Regions from separate parts of the Arthrobacter sp. YAF17 genome, predicted to be linked through region 2. Evidence: riboswitches for the same ligand, from Rfam matches in the RefSeq annotation. Region 2 holds a riboswitch; each other region holds the start of a gene.
What was found. A riboswitch is a leader RNA that binds a small molecule or an ion and turns the genes downstream of it on or off. The one in region 2 is predicted to bind S-adenosylmethionine.

Region 1: it holds a riboswitch for S-adenosylmethionine, as region 2 does, so the genes downstream of both, AB4Y67_RS04595 (aminotransferase class V-fold PLP-dependent enzyme) here and AB4Y67_RS12800 (ABC transporter substrate-binding protein) in region 2, are expected to answer to the same signal.
Region 3: it holds a riboswitch for S-adenosylmethionine, as region 2 does, so the genes downstream of both, AB4Y67_RS09795 (bifunctional o-acetylhomoserine/o-acetylserine sulfhydrylase) here and AB4Y67_RS12800 (ABC transporter substrate-binding protein) in region 2, are expected to answer to the same signal.

Annotation. Positions count from the first base shown of each region.
Region 1 covers NZ_JBFRDB010000003.1:127,478-132,048, reverse strand. The annotation lists gene hisN (histidinol-phosphatase) at 1-59, shown strand, start outside; gene AB4Y67_RS04600 (glutamyl-tRNA reductase) at 239-1,696, shown strand; SAM riboswitch class IV at 1,784-1,897, shown strand; gene AB4Y67_RS04595 (aminotransferase class V-fold PLP-dependent enzyme) at 1,932-3,398, shown strand; gene AB4Y67_RS04590 (class I SAM-dependent methyltransferase) at 3,488-4,246, shown strand; gene AB4Y67_RS04585 (Nramp family divalent metal transporter) at 4,416-4,571, shown strand, end outside.
Region 2 covers NZ_JBFRDB010000014.1:56,672-61,242, forward strand. The annotation lists gene AB4Y67_RS12785 (class I SAM-dependent methyltransferase) at 115-732, opposite strand; gene trmB (tRNA (guanosine(46)-N7)-methyltransferase TrmB) at 819-1,742, shown strand; gene AB4Y67_RS12795 (DUF1206 domain-containing protein) at 1,927-2,733, shown strand; SAM riboswitch class I at 2,895-2,982, shown strand; gene AB4Y67_RS12800 (ABC transporter substrate-binding protein) at 3,084-4,571, shown strand, end outside.
Region 3 covers NZ_JBFRDB010000009.1:214,119-218,689, forward strand. The annotation lists gene AB4Y67_RS09795 (bifunctional o-acetylhomoserine/o-acetylserine sulfhydrylase) at 99-1,472, opposite strand; SAM riboswitch class IV at 1,478-1,593, opposite strand; gene AB4Y67_RS09800 (VOC family protein) at 1,798-2,436, shown strand; gene AB4Y67_RS09805 (CPBP family intramembrane glutamic endopeptidase) at 2,644-3,408, opposite strand; gene AB4Y67_RS09810 (histidine phosphatase family protein) at 3,486-4,166, shown strand; gene hutI (imidazolonepropionase) at 4,241-4,571, opposite strand, start outside.

The DNA.
Region 1 (4,571 bases), on a different contig from region 2:
CGATCCTCCACTCCGAGGTCCTCAAGCGCCTCAATCCCGGCCTGGACGACCTGCTCTAGCAACCCGACGGGCCCGCCCCCAAGGATTCCGCAACCTCCCTGTACGACGCTGTCCAGGACGGCCGGCCTCAGCCGGCCTCAAGGTAGGGCATCTTTTTGGGAGGAGAGCAGCCTTGTCTGACACAGCTCATGCCCGGACTGGCGGCACCGCCGGGATCGGCCCGGTACTGCTGGTGCTCATGGCGAAGTACCGGGACCTGGAGCCCGAATCGGCCGCCGCACTGCACGCCGCCGCCACCGGGCTCGCGCCGCAGCTTCTCGCCGGCGGCTCGCCCGTCGCCGCATCCGTGGTCCTGTCCACCTGCAACCGATTCGAAATCTACTGCGAAGTCCCGTCCGAGGCGGGCCTGGCAGCCGCACGCACGGACGTCCTCGAGTCGGTCCATCTCGGCTCCGGGCTGCCCAAGAACCGCCTTTCGGGCCTCTTCGAGGAACTCCGGGGAACTGCGGCCGCGGAACACCTTTTCGCCGTTGCCGCGGGGCTGGATTCCGTCGTCGTGGGTGAACGCGAAGTCGCCGGCCAGGTCCGGCGCGCACTCTCGGACGCGCAGGCCGCCGGAACCACCAGCGGACGGCTGGGCAGGCTGTTCCAGGCCGCATCCCGCACCGCGAAGGACGTGGGGGCACAGACCGCACTCAGCAGCGCGAGCAGATCCATCGCTTCCGTTGCCCTGGACCTTGCCGCCGCCGTGGGCCCGCGGGACGGCACCAAACAGGCCGGGATCGCCGGCGCGTCGGCGGTTCTCTTCGGGACCGGCGCCTACGCCGGGTGCGTCGCGGAGCTGCTCCGGAACCGGAAATGTTCCGACATTTCGGTTTTCTCCCACTCCGGCCGCGCGAAGACCTTCGTGGCGGCCCGGGGCGGCACCGCCCTCTCCGCCGGCCAGCTGCCGGCAGCCGTTGCGGGGGTGGACCTCCTCATTGGCTGCAGCGGCTCGGGGGCCCGGCTCGACGCTGCCGCCCTCACCCGGTGGCGTGAGGGTGCGGCCCGTCCGCTGGCCATCATCGACCTCGCTCCCAGCCACGATTTCGACCCCCGCGTGGGCGGGCTGCCAGGCGTCGAACTCATCACGCTGGAATCGGTGCACCGCGCTGCTCCCCCGGCGGACGCCGCGGCGCTGCGCCGAGCCCGCGCCCTGGTCCGGCAGGCGGCACGCCACTTCGAGGAGGAGGAAGCCGGGCGCGCCGTGGATACCGCCGTCGTCGCGCTGCGCGAGCACCTACATCAGGTCCTCCACAGCGAAATGGAACGCGTCAGCAAACAGCATGGCCGGTCTGCCGCGGCTGACGACGTGAACCTCGCCCTCCGGCATCTGATCCGGCGCCTGCTCCATACCCCGACGGTCCGCGGCCGGGCGCTCGCCGCGCTTGGGCGCCAGGACGACTACGCCGCTGCCCTCGATGCCCTGTTCGGCCTCAGCATCTCCACCGGCAGCCAGCAGACCGCCCCGAGCCGGGACGCCGCCCGGCCAGTCCGGGAACACGCCGAAGAACCCGCCGAAACGGTCGCAGCGACGGCCAATCCGGTCTGCGGCGGCACCGCCCGCCCGGGCGCCGGATGCCCGGGAACCTGTTCAACTTTGCAGTTCCTGACGAGCCCCCGGACCGGCATCGCCGCAGCCAGCCGAGCGTGCTAGCGAGTGTGCTAGCGCCCGCGTAACAAACAGCTTCACAATCGGCCAGCACCTTTTCGCGCGGGCGGGGAATGTCCTAGGCTCGAAACAGGTCACGAGTGCCAGCGCTAAACCCCGGTTTGCTGGCCGGCAAMCCTCCATTCGCGGCGGGGTGCCCCGGGTGACGACCTGGCCGGTCCGGAACGGACCCGGCAAGCGCGGATCCCCGGTACGTGGGGTCCTTTTCAAGCGAGGTCCCATGACGACTGCCACCATTCCCGCCACCCCCGAACTCCGTGCCGTCGCCGGCCAAGCGCATCCCGATGTGCGGTTCGCCGTCGCCCGCCGTCCGCTGGCCGCGGTGACGGGCGCCGAGATCCAGGCGCCGCTGATCCAGGGCGGCAGCGTCCGCTACGCCAACCTGGACTACGGCGCCTCGGCGCCCGCGCTGTCGGTGGTCTCGGCCTACCTCAACGAAATCCTGCCGTTCTACGCCAGCGTCCACCGCGGCGCCGGCTATGCCTCCCAGATCAGCACCTCGGTCTACGAGAACTCCCGCACCATCGTCCGCGATTTCGTGGGCGGCCGTCCGGACGACGCCGTGATCTTCACCCGGAACACCACCGACTCCCTGAACCTGCTGGCCGGCTGCCTGCCCGTCGTCGACGGCGTGAACACCGGCGAGGTGCTCTACCTCGACATCGAACACCATGCCAACCTCCTGCCCTGGCAGCGGGTGCCGCACCGCAGCGTCATCGCCGCGCCCACCCTCGCCGCCACGCTGGAACTGCTCCACGGGGAACTCGCCCACGGCGGCGTCAGCCTGCTCGCCGTCACCGGCGCCTCCAACGTCACCGGCGAGATCCTGCCGATCCGGGCACTGGCCGCCCTGGCCCATGAATACGGCGCCCGGATCGTCGTCGACGCCGCCCAGCTGGCCCCGCACCGGCGGATCGACATCACCGCGGACGGCGTCGACTACCTCGCGTTCTCCGGGCACAAGCTCTACGCGCCCTTCGGCGCGGGCGTGCTGGTGGGCCGTCCCGACTGGCTAGACGCCGGCACGCCGCACCTGGCCGGCGGCGGAGCCGTGCAGGACGCCCGGATTGACACGGTCAGCTGGACCACCGGCCCCGCCCGGCATGAAGGCGGCTCTCCCAATGTCCTCGGCGCAGCCACCCTGGCCCGGGCCACCCAGGTCATCGCCGGCCTGGACGTTGACCAGTGGCACGCGCACGAAAACGCCATCCGGTCGTTCCTCGTTGAGGGCCTAGCGCGGATCGACGGCGTGACCGTCCACCAGATCTTCGCGGACAGTGCATCCTTCGACGTGCCGGCAGGCCACGAACCGGGGAACGGGGCCGGCACCGGCACCATCGGCGTCGTCAATTTCTCCGTGGAAGGCTACGACGCGGGCCTGGTGGCGGCGTATCTCTCGGCCGAACACGGCATCGGGCTGCGCGACGGCCGGTTCTGCGCACACCCCCTGCTCCGTCGGCTCGGGCTGCCCTCCGGCTCGCTGCGGGCCAGCTTCGGAGTCGGGTCCCGGCTGGAGGACGCCCAGCGTCTGCTCGCCGGTATCCAGGAGCTGCGCCAGACCGGCCTCGGCTGGGACTACGTGGTGGACGCGGGAAGGTGGGTTCCGTCCAACGACACCCGCAGCTACCCGCACTGGGCACCCAACACGCCCGGCACTGCCGGCGCGGCCCCCTGCACCCAGGACTGACCGGGCGGGGAACCAACCTGGCATCGCGGCCCTGCCGCGTGCGGTAAATTCGGAAGGTACCCATCCGGACCTGCCGAAGGAGATCGCACGTGGCACGCGGTGGCCCCAAACTGCACCGGGAACGGCGCCAGGAGCTCGGGCAGAGCTTCCAGGACGGCGGGGAGCACTACGAACGCGTGCGCCCGGGCTACCCCGACGATTCGGCCGACTGGCTGATTCCCGCCGGGGCGAAGGACGCCGCGGACGTGGGCGCCGGCACCGGGAAGTTCACGGCGCTGCTGGCCGGGCGCGGGCTGCACACGGTGGCTGTTGACCCGTCCGCCGACATGTTGGAGCAGCTGCGCAGGACGCTTCCGGGCGTCACCGCCGTCGAGGGTACCGCCGAGCACACGGGTCTGCCCTCCGGGGCTTTCGACGTCGTCACGGTCGCCCAGGCGTGGCACTGGTGCGATCCCGTCCTGGCCAGCACGGAGATCGCCAGGATCCTCCGCCCCCATGGTGTCCTGGGGCTCGTCTGGAACCAGCTGGACACGTCCGTTCCCTGGGTGCACCGGCTCTCGCGGATCATGCATGCCGGCGACGTCCACAAACCCCACTTCAGGCCCCCGCTGGGCCCGGAATTCGGGGGGCTGGAGAGCCACCTCACCCGCTGGGAAGATCCCGTGCGCACCGCCGACATCATGGAGCTGACCAAGTCCCGCAGCTACTACCTTGCGGCCAGCGAAGCGGTCCGCGCCAAGGTCCTGGGCAATCTCGAGTGGTACCTGCACGAACATCTGGGCCACGGCCCCGGCGAAATACTCCCCCTCCCCTACCTGACACAGAGCTGGCGGGCCGTCCGGGCCTGACCCGGCGGGCCCACGGTTCCACGCGCCGGCATTGCACCGAATCTGCACGCTGGCCTATGGTTTCGGTATGCCTAATAATTGTTTATAGGCAGCTACAAATTATGGGGCGGGCAACAGCGCGCCGCCACCGGCCGCGTCGTCGTGACGCACCTACCCAGGGGAGCCCGCCGTGCTGGAAGTAACAGGACACGAAGCGCCGGCGCCACAGGCACCCGCCCGGCGGAAAAAGGGCGGCCGCCGCGCCATGATCGGCCTTCTGGGCCCGGCGTTCGTCGCCTCGATCGCCTACGTGGATCCCGGCAACGTGGCGGCGAACCTCACAGCC
Region 2 (4,571 bases):
CGACGGTGGAGTCCTGGGAGCTCTTCGGTGCAGTCACGGACCCATTCTGGCAGGCTCGTCAGCGCAGGCCGTTGTCAACAGCGGCCCGTCAACAGCAGCCTGCCGGCGGTCCTGTCAGCTTCGGCTCAGGATCAGGTAGCGTTCGTCGCTGATCTCCTTCCCCCACAGCGCCGGGTCTGTCAGCGGGACGACGTCGGCGTCGCGGCGGTGCCTGAGAACCAGTTCCCGGCACTCCGCCGAGGAAATGCCGGCCCCCGTGCCCCACAGCCCTTCCACCAGGATCATGGTTCCGGGTCCGCGCAGGAGCCGCGTCCAACGGCCAAGCGCGGCGTCCGGATCCGGCAGCGCCCACAGCACGTGACGGGCCAGGACGACGTCGCAGCCCGCCGGCGGGTACGGCGGTTCCGAGGCGTCACCCCGCAGGAACTCAACAGCTGCCGGAGCCCGGGCGCCCGCGGCGTTGGCCGCCTCGGCTGCCTTTACCCGCGCCGCCTCCACCATCTGTGCGGACAGGTCCAGGCCCCGGACGCGGTGGCCCGCCTCCGCCAGCAGGATGGACAGGCTGCCGGTCCCGCAACCCAAATCGGCCACTTCGCTGGCGGGCACGGGAATGAGCGGCAGAATCAGCTCCGCCCAGGCACGGCGGACGCCCGGATCCAGCAGGCCATGGTCGGCCTCCCGATCGAAGTCCGCCGCCTGCCCGTCCCAGTATTCGCGTATCGCGTCCGTCATGCGGACAGTCTGCCACGGACCCCGGACTGGAACGCGTGCCCACGGTCCCACCGGCCCGACGGTGGAACTCCACTATTCTGGAAGGGATGAGTGAAACCCCAGAATCCCCCGAAACGCCGCAGCCACCGCGCCCGGTGACCCCCGGCAGCCAGGCCTCCTTCGGCACCTACGGCGGCCGCCCGGTCAGCTTCGTCCGGCGCGGCACCAGGCTGCAGGGCCGCCGGCAGGCTGCGTGGGAGGAGCATTCCGACCGGTGGGCCGTCGAGGTCCCCCGCCACATCGCCAACACGTCCGTGCACCCGGACTACGTCTTCGACGCCGAAGCCGAGTTCGGCCGCAAGGCGCCACTGATCGTGGAGATCGGTTCCGGGCTCGGCGACGCCGTCTGCCACGCGGCCGAGGAGAACCCGGACACGGACTTCCTTGCCGTTGAGGTCTACACCCCGGGGCTGGCGAACACCCTCATCAAGATCAACAGCCGCGGCCTGAGCAACGTCCGCGTCGTGGAGGCGAACGCCCCCGAGGTGCTCGCCACCATGCTGCCGGCCGGTTCCGTGACGGAGCTGTGGGTGTTCTTCCCGGACCCTTGGCACAAGTCCCGGCACCACAAGCGGCGCCTCATCCAGCCGGCGTTCGCCGAACTGGCCTCGCGGGCCCTCAAGCCCGGCGGCCTCTGGCGCATCGCGACGGACTGGTCCAACTACGCCGTGCACGTGCGGGAGGTCCTGGCCGGCTCCCCCGACTTCGAGAACCTGCACGACGGCGAGCGCAGCGGCCCGGAGAGCCCCCTCACCAAGGTGTGGGAATCCGGCGTCGAATCCCTCGTGGGCGGCGCCCCCGTCAAGGAGGGCCGCGCCCCAGTGAGCACCGAACACACCGGCCCGAACGAGGGCACCGACGAGACCGGCGGCTGGGCGCCGCGGTTCGACGGCCGGATCCTGACGAGTTTCGAGAACAAGGCGCACGAGGCGGGCCGGCTGATCTTCGACCTCAGCTACCGGCGCCGGTAGCTCGGGTCGAGGCGGCCCGCCGGCCGTGTCCGAACCCTCTGCTGTCGCCACTCAGTATCCGGATTCCCGGGTGCTGTTCCCCGGCGGCTCCCCGTGGCACGATTGCGGAAGAAGCAAGAACCGGGCGGACCAGAAGCCCGGCAGAACCACCGAGCCAGTTGAGGAATCCGCCATCAAAAAAGAAATGAAAACCGCCGCGGACACGGCGGAAGAGATCACCAACTCCCGTGCGCTGGAGGTCGTGGCCCGTGCCGGTTTCGCTGTGAGCGGCATCCTGCACCTCCTCATCGGCGTGGTCGCGATCCGGCTCGCCATGGGCGGGGAAGGAAAGGCCGATGTCAGCGGAGCCGTTCAGCAGCTCGCCAGCCAGCCGGCCGGCCCGCTGTTGCTGTGGACGTCGTTCGCGGCGTGCGTGGCCCTCGCCATCTGGCAGACCAGTGACGCCATTTTCGACTTCGAGCACCTGCCGGCCAAGAAGAAGCTGGCAAAGAAGCTCAAAGCCGCGCTCCAGGCCGTCGTCTATGCCGGGCTCGCCATCACTCTGTTCTCGTTCGCCAACGGCGCCGGTTCTGACCAAAGCAGCTCCACGAGCGACCTCACTGCGTCCGTGCTGAAAGCCCCCGGCGGCTACGCCCTCCTGCTCGCCATCGGCGCAGCCGTGGCGATCACCGGGATCGTGTACGCCATCCGGGGCTTCCGCCAGTCGTTCGCCGAACACCTCCGCCTCCCGGCCTCGCAACGGGCGCGGACTGCGGTGACGGTCCTGGGAGTCGTGGGCTATGCGGCCAAAGGCATCGCCCTGCTCCTCGTGGGGCTGCTCGTCATTATCGCCACCGTGAAGGCGCACCCCGAGGAGTCAACCGGGGTCGACGGCGGGTTGAAAGCCCTCCGCGACCAGCCCTTCGGCGTGTACATGCTGGCCGCCGTCGGCGTGGGCCTGATCTGCTACGGCATCTTCATGATGGTGCGGGCGAAACTCGCCAAGATGTAACGCCCGCCGTGAGACGCCCGGACGCGGAAACCGGGCCTTTGTGATCATTTGTTGCAAAACGTGTCGTAATTATTGGGAAATCGAAGATTCTGCAGGAAAGTAGGTGTTGCCTCCACCGGAAACGGTCGCGGCAACGAGAAACGACCTTCTTTACGAATTACTAACCATCCAGATCGGCTGAGAGACCTGGCTCGATGACGCCGTAGCAACCACCTTCGGGCACGGTGCTAATGCCAGGACCGATGGATATTGCCACGATCCCAGGTTCCACCACCCTGCGCCCTGCGGCGGCCGGCGTGTGTGGGGCCTGCGATTCTGGAGTTCCTCGGTCATGACCGAGAGGATCCCCGATGGGTACCAATGAATCACGCACGGCAACGACCAACGCGAAGGCCAGACGCCGCCCCCTGCGTTTGCTGACCCTGATGGGGGCGGCGGCCCTGGCCCTGAGCGCCTGCGGCGCCAACCCGGCCGGCACCGCGGCCTCGCAGGTCCAGGACGGAACCCCGGTGCAGGGCGGAACCTTCGTCTTCGCCGAGGTCACCCCGATCAACAACTTCCAGACCCAGGCGGCGCGCTTCTACGAAAAGGCGAACGTCCTGAACAGCGTCTTGGACCGGCTGACTTACTTCGATGCCAAGAAGGGCGAGCTCGTCCCCTGGATCGCGAGCAAGTTCACCGCGAGCGAGGATCAGACCAAGTTCACCTTCACGATCCGCCCGGGAGTGACCTTCAGCGATGGAACACCGCTGGACGCCAAGGCGGTCCAGGCCAACTTCGACGCACTGGGGAAGGGCATCGAGAGTGCGAAGATCCAGCCGAACGTTGATTTCTCCACTTACCAGTCCTCCCGGGTCATCGGCGAGGATCAGGTGGAGGTCACGCTGTCCTCCCCAGACGCCAACTTCCTGCGCGCCACGTCCTCCGTCACCGCCGGACTCGTCTCGCCGAAGACCCTGACCCTGGACAACGCCGGCCAGTCGGCCATCGCGAAAATCTCTGGTTCGGGTCCCTTCACCTTCGAATCAGAGAAGGCCGACGAGGAAATCGTCCTGGCTAAGCGTTCCGACTACGCCTGGGCACCGGAAGGCGCCGCCAACCAGGGTGCCGCCTATCTGGACAAGGTCGTCGTGAAGTACCTGCCGGAAGTGGCGCACCGTGCGGGCGCCGTGCAGACCGGCCAGGTTGACCTGGTCCGCGGCCTGCAGCCGGCCGACGAAACTGCCCTTGCCGGGAGCGGCAACCAGGTCCTGCCGGCCAAGGGCATTGACCTGACGGCCAACATGGCGGCGGTGCGGATCGGCAGCGGCAAACTTGCGGACGCGAAGGTCCGCCAGGCATTGCAGCTGGGCATCGACCGGCCGACGCTGAAGGACACGGTGCTGTCCGACAGCTACGAACTGGCCGGCTCCGTCCTGAACCGTGAAGCGCCTGACTTTACTGATCTCTCCGCGGACCTGGCCTACAACCCGGAGAAGTCGAAGAGCCTGCTGGAGGAGGCCGGCTGGGCGGTCGGCTCCGACGGCATCCGCGCCAAAGACGGCCAGAAGCTTGAGGTCACCGTCACGTCGTCGAACAACTCAGTGGTCATCAAACCCGCTTTCGAACTGATCGAGCAGCAGTGGCGCAAGATCGGCGTGAAGCTGGTCAACCGCGCGGCGGACAACGCCTTCCTGGCGACTGCCATGAAGGATCCCAACGTGGAATTCTTTGGAACCCGGCAGTTTGCCTACGGCGGCCTGGGGCCAGTCTTCGGCCCGGTCACCAACACGCAGACGTTGAATGCGGACCAGCAGCTCAATGAACTCTTCGCTAAGGAACACGCCGCCACCAGCCCC
Region 3 (4,571 bases), on a different contig from region 2:
CCCCACTTTTGAAGGCCGTGGGCGGCGGGTCGCCCCGGAGTGTCGGCGACTCCCGGCCTCATGCCCGCAAAGGTGGGGAAACTCGGCGTTGACCTCGCTTAGGCGTCCTTGGCCGCCCGGAAGCCGGCTTCGAGGTCCGCGAGGATGTCGTCGATGTGCTCCAGGCCCACGGACAGGCGCACCAGACCGGGGTTGACGCCGGCAACGGCCTGCTGCTCCGGGGAGAGCTGGCTGTGCGTGGTCGACGCCGGGTGGATGACCAGCGAGCGCACGTCACCGATGTTCGCGACGTGCGAGTGCAGCTCCAGGGCGTCGACGAACCGCTTGCCGGCCTCCGCTCCCCCGGCGATGTTGAAGGCCACGACGGCGCCGGTCCCCCTGGGCCCGTACTTGCGGCCGCGCTCGTACCAGGGGCTCGACGGCAGCCCGGCATAGGCGACCGATTCGACGTCGTCCCTGGCCTCGAGCCATTCGGCGACAGCGGTGGCGTTGGCGACGTGCCGCTCCACGCGCAGGCTCAGGGTCTCGATGCCCTGGGCGATGAGGAAGGCGTTGAACGGGGATACCGCCGAGCCGAGGTCGCGCAGCAGCTGGACGCGTGCCTTGAGGATGTAGGAGAGGTTGGCGCCGAGGGCGCCGTCCTTGCCGAGGTCCCGGGCGTAGACCAGGCCGTTGTAGGTGGGGTCAGGGGTGTTGAATCCCGGGTACCGCTCCGGATCCGCGCCGAAGTCGAAGTTGCCGGAGTCCACGATCACGCCGGCGATCGCGGCGCCGTGGCCGCCGAGGTACTTGGTGGCGGAGTGGACCACGATGTCCGCGCCCCATTCGATCGGCCGGATGAGGTACGGCGTGGAAAGGGTGTTGTCCACGATCAGCGGCACCCCGGCCTCATGGGCCACCTGCGAGATGCCCTCGATGTCCAGGACGTCCTGGCGCGGGTTGGAGACCACTTCGCCGAAGAACAGCTTGGTGTTGGGCTGCACGGCGTCGCGCCACTGGGCCAGGTTGTCCGGGTCCTCCACAAACGTTACGAAGATACCGAACTTCTTCAGGGTGTGCGCCAGGAGGTTGTAGGTGCCGCCGTAGAGGCTGGGGCTGGCCACCACATGGTCTCCGGCCTCGGCGATGTTCAGGATCGCGAAAGTCTCCGCGGCCTGCCCGGAGCTCAGCAAGAGCGCCGCGAGCCCGCCTTCCAGGCTGGCCACGCGCTGTTCCACGGCGTCCTGGGTGGGGTTGCCGATCCGGGTGTAGATGGGAGCCAGTTCGGCGAGGGCGAACCGGTTGGCGGCGCTTTCAGCGCTGGGGAAGACGAACGACGTCGTCTGGTAGATCGGAAGCGACCGGGCACCGGTGGCGCTGTCCGGCTCCTGGCCGGCGTGGATCTGGCGGGTTTCGAAGGACCAGGCGTTGGACATCGGAGACTCCTTTGGGGACTGGGCACAGACTGCCCGGAGCTCCTTGGCCCGGGTCAACTCTGGCGCCGCGCTTGCCTTCCGGCGGGCGCCGGACGGCCAGGTCTTCACCCGGGGCACCCCACCGCGATACGAGGGTTGCCGGCCAGCAAGCCGGGGCTGTGCGCTGGCACTCATGACCTGACCCCAGTCTAGGAACGGGTTCCGGGCTCTGGATAGCTTTGTGACGAAGATGAAGCCGGGCGGCCGGCTGGCCCGGCCGGGCCCCCTGGTTCCGCGCAATGACGCGGAAAAGAGCACTTCGGGGGCACCCCGAAAATGACATCCCATCTCGGTTAGGCGAGCCTAAGCTGAGAGCCGCATCACAAAGTGCCAAGATGAGGTCATGCGCATGGATCACGTCTCTTACGCCTGTGAACAAGATGGCCTCGCTGCCACCACCGAACGAATTGCGTCTGCCCTCGGCGTCGAAGCCGTGAAGGGCGGAGTACACCCCCGATTCGGGACCCGCAACATGATCATCCCGCTCGCGGGACACAAGTACCTGGAGGTCGTGGAGGTCCTGAACCACCCGGCCTCCGACAAGGCCCCCTTCGGCCAGGCCGTCCGTGCCCGCTCCGAAGCAGGCGGCGGCTGGATGGGCTGGTGCGTCGAGGTTGACGACCTGGCCCCGTTCGAGGAGCGGCTCGGCCGCGCCGCCGTCAACGGCAACCGCAAGTTCCCGGACGGCCGCGAACTGGTCTGGAAGCAGATCGGCATCCTCGGGCTCATCGCCGATCCCCAGGTCCCGTACATGCTCAGGTGGGAAGGCGACCCGGAACTCCACCCGTCGAAGGCCTACGAGAGCCAGGTCAAGATGTCCGCCCTCACGATTGCCGGCTCCGCCGAGCGCGTCACCGAATGGCTGGGTGTTCCGGTGGAAAAGCCGCTGGAAGACGTGGCCGTGAACTGGATCGCTCCCCGCGGAACCCCCGGCATCCTGTCCGTCACGTTCGAGACGGCCTCCGGAGCCGTCACGATCTGACGTTTCACCGCCCCACACTTCGGCCGCCATCAGCGGGTGCCAATGACGTCACCCACCGATGACGGCCGAAATACTTTAACGCCAATACAGAAACGGCGCACCGGCGGCCCGGCCGGCTCTGAAAGGCGACGCGGGGTCACTTCGCGCCCGTCCAGTGCCTCCGGATGGGCTCGAAGTGACTCCGCGTTGCTTTGTGTTGGTGCGCACTCAGCCCAGGCCGATGGCCTTGCCAAAGAGGCTGAAGCCGACGAATGCCACGATGTCCAGGACGGCGTGGGCGATCACGAGCGGCATCAGCCGGCGGGTTTTGGTGTAGACCACGGCGAAGATGACGCCCATGATGGCATTGCCGATGAACGGGCCGAACCCCTGGTACAGGTGGTAGCTGCCCCGCAGCATGGCGCTGGCGAAGATGGCCGCAGGCACGGACCAGCCGAGCTTCCCGAGCCGGTCCAGCAGGTAGCCCACCACGATCACTTCCTCCACGATCCCGTGCCGGATCGCGGAGAGGACCAGCACCGGCACCGTCCACCAGTAGGCGTCCAGCGCGCTGGGAATGATCGCCGTCGTGATGCCGAGCGCGCGGCCGGCGGCGTAGAGGCCCAGCGACGGGATGCCGATCAGCGCCGCCAGGCCGAAGCCCTGCAGCAGGTCCCTGCCGGGCCGGTTGAAGTTGAGGCCCAGTCTCTGGAAGGCCGTGATGCCGTGGCCGGACGGCCGGTTTTCCGTCAGGAAATAGATCACGAGGACCACGGGGACCAGGGCGAAGATGATGTCCAGCAGCTGGTAGGTGAGGTCGAAGTACTCGCGGCTGCTTTGCGAGCGGTTCAGCGTGGAGGTCCCCTCGGCGAGCGGCGCCCTGGTCATCTTGTCCAGCAGCTGCACCACCGAATACACGGCCGACTGTCCCAGGGACAAGCCCAGGACAATCCACATTTCAAGCCGCAGCCGGCGGCGGGAGGGAACCAACATGGTTACATCTTGCCTGCAGTTGCCGGTAGTTGCCTGAATCGGGGCCGCGACGCTGCCGGGCCCTATGCTTGGGGTTTATGAGTGCGCCCGGGAAAATCATTCTGATCCGGCATGGCCAGTCCGCCGCCAACGCCGACACTTCCATCTACAACCGGGTGCCCGATTACCGGATTCCGCTGACCGAACTCGGTGTGGAACAGGCCCGGGCAGCCGGTGAACAGGTCCGGCGGCTGCTGGACGGCCAGCAGGCCTGCGTGTATGTCTCCCCTTACCTTCGGGCCTACCAGACCCTGGAGGCCCTCAACCTCGGTCCGCTGATCGAGCGGGTCATCGAGGAGCCGCGGCTGCGGGAGCAGGACTGGGCGAATTTCCAGATCGCCGGCGAGATCGAGGACCAGAAGGAGCTCCGCAACGCCTACGGCCACTTCTTCTACCGCTTCCGGGAGGGCGAATCCGGCTCGGACGTCTACGACCGGGTCTCCTCATTTATGGAAACCCTGTACCGCCACTGGTCCAGGCCGGACTACGCCCCCAACGCGCTGTTCGTCACCCACGGGCTCACCATGCGGCTGTTCTGCATGCGCTGGTTCCACTGGTCCGTGGAGTACTTCGAGTCCCTCAACAACCCGGACAATGCCGAGGTCCGGAGCCTCCTGCGGACCGAGCTGGGCAAGTATGAGCTGGACAAACCCTTCAGCCAGTGGGTGGAGCGCCGCGTCGACGAAACGGTGCTCGACGCCCCGCCGATGTATTTCTAACTAACGAAACTGACTCGCAGCAGGGGCTGTTTTGAGCGTCCAAAACAGCCCCTGCTGCGAGTCAGTTGGGTGGGTCAGCGGGCGCGGACCCCCGCGCGCCAGACGGCGTGGGTCAGCGGAATGCCGGGCCGGTAGGCCAGGTGCGTGGCCGAGGGCGCGTTGAGCAGGTGCAGGTCCGCGCGGTGTCCGACGGCGATCGAGCCGACGGCGCGTTCCCCGTCGGCGTCGTTCCCTGACTCCCGGCCGAGCGCCAGCGCGCCGCCGTAGGTCGCGGCGCGCACCGCCTCGTGGACGCTCAGGCGCATCTGGAGCACGGCGGTGGTGACGCAGAAGGCCATCGAGCTGGTGTAGGAGGTACCCGGGTTGCAGTTGGAGGCCAGGGCAAGCTGCACGCCGGCGTCGAGC